Regions from separate parts of the Acetobacter sp. A11-2 genome, predicted to be linked through region 1. Evidence: riboswitches for the same ligand, from Rfam matches in the RefSeq annotation. Region 1 holds a riboswitch; each other region holds the start of a gene.

What was found. A riboswitch is a leader RNA that binds a small molecule or an ion and turns the genes downstream of it on or off. The one in region 1 is predicted to bind cobalamin.
Region 2: another riboswitch for cobalamin. It lies ahead of ABNV41_RS11765 (TonB-dependent siderophore receptor); the one in region 1 lies ahead of ABNV41_RS09200 (DUF1636 domain-containing protein).
Region 3: another riboswitch for cobalamin. It lies ahead of ABNV41_RS10325 (CbtB-domain containing protein); the one in region 1 lies ahead of ABNV41_RS09200 (DUF1636 domain-containing protein).

What each region holds. Positions count from the first base shown of each region.
Region 1 is NZ_CP157843.1:1,890,339-1,892,599, forward strand. Features, by position in the region: gene cobW (cobalamin biosynthesis protein CobW) at 1-704, opposite strand, end outside; gene ABNV41_RS09200 (DUF1636 domain-containing protein) at 701-1,129, opposite strand; cobalamin riboswitch at 1,308-1,545, opposite strand; gene ABNV41_RS09205 (MarR family winged helix-turn-helix transcriptional regulator) at 1,700-2,218, shown strand; gene ABNV41_RS09210 (FUSC family protein) at 2,208-2,261, shown strand, end outside.
Region 2 is NZ_CP157843.1:2,403,805-2,406,065, forward strand. Features, by position in the region: gene ABNV41_RS11765 (TonB-dependent siderophore receptor) at 1-1,137, opposite strand, end outside; cobalamin riboswitch at 1,272-1,504, opposite strand; gene ABNV41_RS11770 (Na+/H+ antiporter) at 1,557-2,261, opposite strand, start outside.
Region 3 is NZ_CP157843.1:2,128,517-2,130,777, reverse strand. Features, by position in the region: gene ABNV41_RS10330 (LysR substrate-binding domain-containing protein) at 1-348, opposite strand, end outside; cobalamin riboswitch at 466-686, shown strand; gene ABNV41_RS10325 (CbtB-domain containing protein) at 1,092-1,310, shown strand; gene ABNV41_RS10320 (CbtA family protein) at 1,334-2,068, shown strand; gene ABNV41_RS10315 (carbohydrate porin) at 2,187-2,261, opposite strand, start outside.

The sequences.
Region 1 (2,261 bases):
AGATCAGCTTCTGCCGCAGCTCCGATACCAAGCAATATGGCAGGGTCTACCTTGCCCTCCGTAGCACGTACAATCTGCACAGGACGCGGTGCTGTGTGGCGGATTTCATCTTCAACACGTGCGAGTGCATCTGCATCAAGCAGATCTGTCTTGTTCAACACCACAAGATCTGCAGCGTTGATCTGATCTTCAAAAACCTCCGCCAAAGGGTTGTCATGATCCAGGGATGGATCTGCCGCACGCTGTTGGGCAATAGCTTCCGGGTCATCTGCAAAACGACCAGCGGCTACTGCTGGTGCATCCACTACGGTTATCACTCCATCAACAGTCATACGGTTGCGCACTGTTGGCCACCCAAAGGCCTTGAGCAATGGTTTAGGCAGCGCCAGACCTGATGTTTCAATCACCACATGTTCTGGCGGATCAGCCCGATCTAGCAGGGCTTCCATTGTTGGCAGAAAATCATCTGCTACCGTGCAACACAGGCAGCCATTGGTCAGTTCGACAATATCATCTTCCTTGCAGCCTTCCACGCCGCACCCGCGCAGAATTTCTCCATCAATGCCAAGAGAACCAAATTCGTTCACCACCACGGCAATGCGGTGCCCTGCTGCACGCTGCAGAAGATTGCGCAAAAGGGTTGTTTTGCCTGCCCCTAAAAAACCAGTGATAATGGTTACAGGCACGCGAGATGCGAGTGTCATGAAGGCTCCTGTTCATCATAAAGTTGTGCGGGAACACGCCCCAGCACCATATTGGAAAGAGATGCCGGACGGCGCGAAGGCATGACCGTGCCCCGCGCGGATTTTGCATAGAGTTGGGCATACGCCAGAAGATCTTCTGCTTTTTCAGCACCCAGATGCCCTAATAACCATGTCCAACGCTCTGGCATGGCAATGGCTGCAGTGCATCCGCGATCACAGGCAGCCAGACACTGCACCTGACGCAACAGAACCGGAACTTCCTGCCCAGCAGCTTCTGCTTCCTGCACCAAGGTCTGCAAACGTGCATACAACTGGGCACCCGGCGGCTGATCCATGGCAGGCCCACCACGCCGACATGTGACACACACATGCAAAACCGGGCGATTCTGAGGTGATTTTTGAGAAGAATCGGACGCTTCGGCCATGCTGTATCCCTGAAATAACTACCATTCTAAAAGAACGGCTGCTTGAAAAGGGGTGCAGATACCCGGCGCCCCTGCCCAGAGATGACAGAAGAAATGCACCCTATGGTGCATCTATGCCTGCCGGGCACCCCGCCAGCAGCAACGCCAGAACTTAATAATTAAGGCCCGCCTATATGCTTACGCATAAGGCACCAATGGCAGGTTTCCTGGCTTGTACCCACATATGCTCTCCCTTACAGGCCAGAACATAAAACAGCGTTCCCTACCTTCCCAGCCTGTACGTAGGCCAGTGGCACATTGGGCCAGAAAGCCCATACGGAACACCATGGATAACTTACAGTTGCGGGGGCAGCGACGGCCTTGCACCGTTCTTCCCTTTTCATCCCGTAAAGGACACCATTAGCCCGCGCACAATGCGCATAAGCGGCCTTTGCTTTCAACCCGCAGTTTTAGCCCTGCAACTTTAAAAGTCTGCTGATCTGAAACAGGATTGAGGCTTCACGCTAATGTTCCTGTGCTTTGCAGCCTTATTTCCATTATTGACGCGCAAAACAGCTATGTTATATTCGTATGAATATACTTTATATGTCAAATATTCTTTCGCTAACCAATGAGGATTCCATGACCTCCCCACGCGTTCTGCCCACTCTGGATGAAACGCGTTTTTCAGACATGGCGCTTACCTTCCGCATTATGCGGTTAGCCACCGTCTGGCGCACGCAACTGGACCGGGCCTTACGCCCGCATGGCATGACATTGGCCAGCATGCGCCCGATGGCTTATTTGATGATGATGCCCGATGGCGCCACGCAAAGTGATCTTGCAGCCGCCATGAATGTGGATTGCTCGGCACTGGTGCGTATTCTTGATTTGCTGGAAAAACAAAAGCTGATCACTCGCCTGCAGGATACGCGGGACCGGCGTGCCAAAAAACTTGTGCTTACTTCTGCTGGGCAGGAAAGATGTACGCTGTTCCATACCATTGCAGCGCAACTTGAGCAGAACGTTAGCCAGAACCTTACAGAAGATCAGGTACGTAGCTTAATTCATGATCTGTCCTGCATGCTGGAAACGCATCATGAACGCTAGATCTGAGCACAACAGTCATACGCTTTTTTCCCTTAACACTCTG
Region 2 (2,261 bases), 510 kb from region 1:
ATCACCTTCCAGCGTGGTGCCGGTTTCTGTCCAGCTTCTGCGGCCTGTCATATACCCCAGACCAATCACCTGATCGAACCTGCCCCCGAATGAGGATAAATGCGCCGTGCCCCGCACAATGGCCTGATTTTGCGTGGTGTGTTCACGCTCGCTCCCCACATCACCGTAATATCCTAGCCGACTGTAATATTCATCTTCCATATTATAGGCGCTGTAGGTGTGCAGGTTGCTCTGTATCAGCCGGGCCGTCAGCCCCAGATCAAAATTATGGGTGACATCATAGCCCAAGCGAATGTTGGCGGAGCGGTTATCGTTTCTGTCCCCCCGGTGGCGCTGTTCCTTGTCTGCGCCAAAATAGCGGCCGATATAGCGCGGGATTTCATGAAAACCATCCTGCCGGTAATGGGAAAGTTCAACATTGTAATGAAACTTTCCCTTACTGCCGCGCGCGCCCATAACCTGATTGAACGTGCCGTAAGATCCACCTTCCACCCGCACAAAAGGCGTAAACCTGCCCTGCCCCTGTGCTGTGGTAATATCAATAACCCCGGCCATGGCATCTGCCCCGTACAGGCCGCTTTGTGGCCCGCGCAAAATTTCTATGCGGCCCATGCCATCGGTCACAAACTGCGCAGCATCAAATGCGCCGGAGGTGGAGCTGCCATCGTTAATATCCATGCCATCCAGCCGCACTTTCACCTCGTTGGCATTGTTGCCGCGCATGAAAATGGAGGTGGTGCCGCCAAAGCCACCCGAACGCACCACATTCAGCCCCGGCTGGCGGGCCAGAATATCTGTAAGCGTGCGGCGCTGCTGGGTGAGGATCTGCTTTTCTGTCACAATCGTCATGGCCGTGCCAATTTCATCCGCCCGCATGGGGTGGCGGGCCGCACTTACCGTAACGTAATCCGGGTAAGCCTGCGTGCTGCGGGCCTGCACAGCTTGCGGGCCCTCCGCTGCATGAGAGAGAGGCGCCTTTTGCGCCGGAGCGGTGGCGGCGGGTGTTACGGCCACTTTGGCATCAACGGTGTTTTTACCCGTTGATGTAGCGGGGTTTACGGCATCTGCCGCCATGGCGGCAGTGGTTTCTACCAGCAGCAGGGAAGAGCCGGTAAGCAAAAGGATTTTCAGGCACATGGGTTAAGGCAATCTCGCGGTTTAACAGCGTTGCCACGAGACTTGGCCCGGCTTTTTCCACCACAGGGCACAAACCACCCCATTGGCTGACCGCTTGCCCAGCCTGCCAGCACACCCCGGCTGACATGCCCCGTCTGCAACTGTGTGCTGATGGCAGGTCTCCTGGCTTGCGGTTTTTCGGTTGTGGCACCCCTTCCCGGAAAGGTTTGTTCCAGTGGGCCAGCGCTTTGCGCCGTGCGTGCACATCCATGCCGCTTACAGTTGCGGGGACAGCCCGGGAATATCGCAAAACCATTGCAGGCAATGGCGCGGGCACCCGGTTCCCTTTTCATTCCCCTTGGGGGAAACCATCATGCGGTGTGGTTTACAGGCTGGGGGTGGCTTGTCAACAAAAGCACGCCCCAGTGTGGCGGCTGGCTTTAGGCTTCACGCGGGAGGCGCTGAGACTGGGAGCGAATAACCTGCTCCTCATAATCCAGTTCCTGCTGGAGCTTCCATTCTGTCTGGTCGTTAATCTCACTGCGCGATGTCATATCCCGCATGGCCTGCCGTTCGGCCCGCAGCAGTTGCAGGCGCAGCGCCAGTTCCATACGCGCATGGCGTAGGGCGCGGCTGCGGTCTAGCGGTGTGATACGCGGCGTTTCGTCCTCTTCTTCCAAACGGCTGTGATACAGCTGATACAGGCGGTCTATCACCTCCTGCCGCAGGGCTTCATCTGCATTCTGCCCCTCGGGCTTTGCCAGTGCTGTGCTGTTTGGGTTGGGCGCTGGCGGTTGCGCGCGCGCTTTTGTCAGCACCGCAAGGGCTGCGCGTATCAGCTTCTGGCGGGCCATGTTTTCTTCCTGCGCGTTCTTATCCACCGTCTCCTGCGGCAAAAAACGCAAACACAGCGGAATGAACACGCTGGCTGCCAGCAGGGAAAGTACAATCACCCCCGTAGCGGCCACCACCACGGCATCGCGCATGGGAAAGGCATCTGTGCCATCCGTGCCTTCGGGCAGGGAAAGCACAGCCGCCAGCGTAACGGCCCCGCGCACGCCAGCAAATGTCAGCAACATGCTGCCTGCAAAACCTGTGGGTTCAAACGGCAGGCTGCCAATACGCGCCACCACCCAACGGCCGAA
Region 3 (2,261 bases), 240 kb from region 1:
GCGCCGAAAGGAGGAGAGTCGCGGCAGCAACCAATGGTACGCAAAACCATGCGCGCAGGTAATGGTAAGGGGGGGCGTGTGGTTGCGGATATCTGCCGTGGCCGTGGCCAGTTCTTCCAGCAATGGGGTGATGCGGGAATAATAAGTGTGACCCGCTAATGTAAGAGTTCCTGTTTCCTTATCCCGCAAAGGTGTGCCTAAAATATTTTCCAGATCCCGAATATGGCGGCTGATGGCTGCGTGATCTACGCGCAGTTCTGCTGCGGCCCGTCTGATACCGCCTGTGCGTGCAAACGCCGTAAAGGCATTGAGCATGGCTAGAGGGGGAATGCGGTATCGTTGGTCCATAAGTCGCCAGTCAGGGAAAAGTCTGCAGAAACAGGTGGGTTAAAATGGCGGCTCTGGCAAGAGTTATACCTGCATAATCAGGCAAAGATTGAAATATGAAGCAAAAATAAGGTAAGGGTTGCGCCATCTTACAACGGTCCCGCGCAAGCGGGTTTGAAAGGGAATGCCGGAGGTTCCTGCTTTGGAACCCAGTCGGCAACTGCCCTCGCAACTGTAGGCGGAGAGTCTATTACTCCTTAGCCGCATAAAGCGGTAGTCACTGGTGTTCGCATCGGGAAGGCTGAGTAATGCGCAATGACCCGCGAGTCAGGAGACCTGCCGTTGTTGTCTTGTTTAATCGCCGGGCGAGGGAACCGGAGATGGATGATTTGCGATGTTTACTCCTCTGCCCTCGGCAGATTTCTCCTTAAATACATCTTGGGCTTTTGTCTTCACGCGGCGTGGTGAAGTGTAACAATGCTTTGTGTTCCAAATAGAATTTGGAAGAGGTTTTGGTATGCTCTGCACCGTTGATTGCTGGTTGGCGAGAATCTGACGGATGGAGCAGGCAAGTATCTCACATGCAATGATGTTCCTTTCGGGTGCCGCTTTTCTCAAGGTGGGAGAGCAGCAGGCGTGTTCGGAATGCCCTTGCTGTTAGGCTTCGTCCTTCTATGATGAGGGCCGACCAAACCATGAAGTTCTGTTTCACACTCTTTTGTGCCTGCTCTGGCGGGCTTTAAATTTAAAAAGGATACAACATCATGAGCACATCTGTTCATACAGCTATGCCGGTTGCGGCAGCGGGCCAGAGCATTCCGGTTCGTGCCATTCTGCCTTGGGCTGTTTTCGGCCTGATTGTTTCTGCATTGCTGATCTACTTTGTAGGTGCAGAGCAGGGCGCCACTTCCCTGATTTCCGGGCATGCTGTGCATGAGTTTGTGCATGATGGCCGCCATCTTCTTGGTTTCCCCTGCCACTAAGGCACGAGAGGAAAGTTTTACTCATGGTTGGTCGTCTTTTAGCCCGCGGCATGGTCGCGGGCATTCTGGCTGCATTGCTTTCTTTTGTATTTTCAAAAATTTTTGGTGAACCGCAGGTCGCTTTGGCTATTGCGTTTGAAGCCGCTCAGGATGCTGCTGCAGGTGCCGCGCCAGAACCTGAACTGATAAGCCGTGGTGTGCAGGCATCTTGGGGCTTACTTACTGCTGTGCTGATGTACGGTGCCGCATATGGCGGTATTTTTGCTATTGTTTTTGCATTCGCCTATCAGCGCCTTGCAACATTAAGCCCACGCGCTATGGCATTATTGCTGTCTGGCGTTGGGTTTTTAACCTTTGTGCTGATACCAGATTTAAAATACCCACCCAATCCACCCGCAGTTGGGCAGGAAGAGACCATTGCACTGAGGACAGAAATGTATTTTGCAATGGTTGGCCTTTCTATTGCCATTTCCATGATTTGTTTGTTGGTGGGGCGCGCACTGTCTAACGTAATCGGGTATTGGAACGCTGCTGTATGTAGCATTATTCTGGGTATTGCGCTTGTCGCCGCTGTGCAATTTGGTCTGCCAGATTTTAATGAAGTGCCAGACAATTTTCCTGCTGTAGTGCTTTGGCGTTTTAGAGAAGCATCTATCGGAATGCAGATTGTTTTGTGGTCTGTATTGGGGCTGGTTTTTGGCGCTTTGGCTGAAAAATGCCTGCCATCAGAAAACGGTGTGGCGCGGAAGACTGTCTGATTTTTCCGAGCGGCCTTCTATACAAACTGTGCGTGTATAAAAAAGCATTTCCTAACGTTGCCATTTTTCCCATTTATGGAATGGCAACCGAAAGGGAATGCTTTTTTATTTATAATTTTTAGAAAGTGATGTTGGAATGGAGCCCGAAAATGGCTTCATTCCCGACAAGACGGTTGCCCGTCCAATCCGTCAC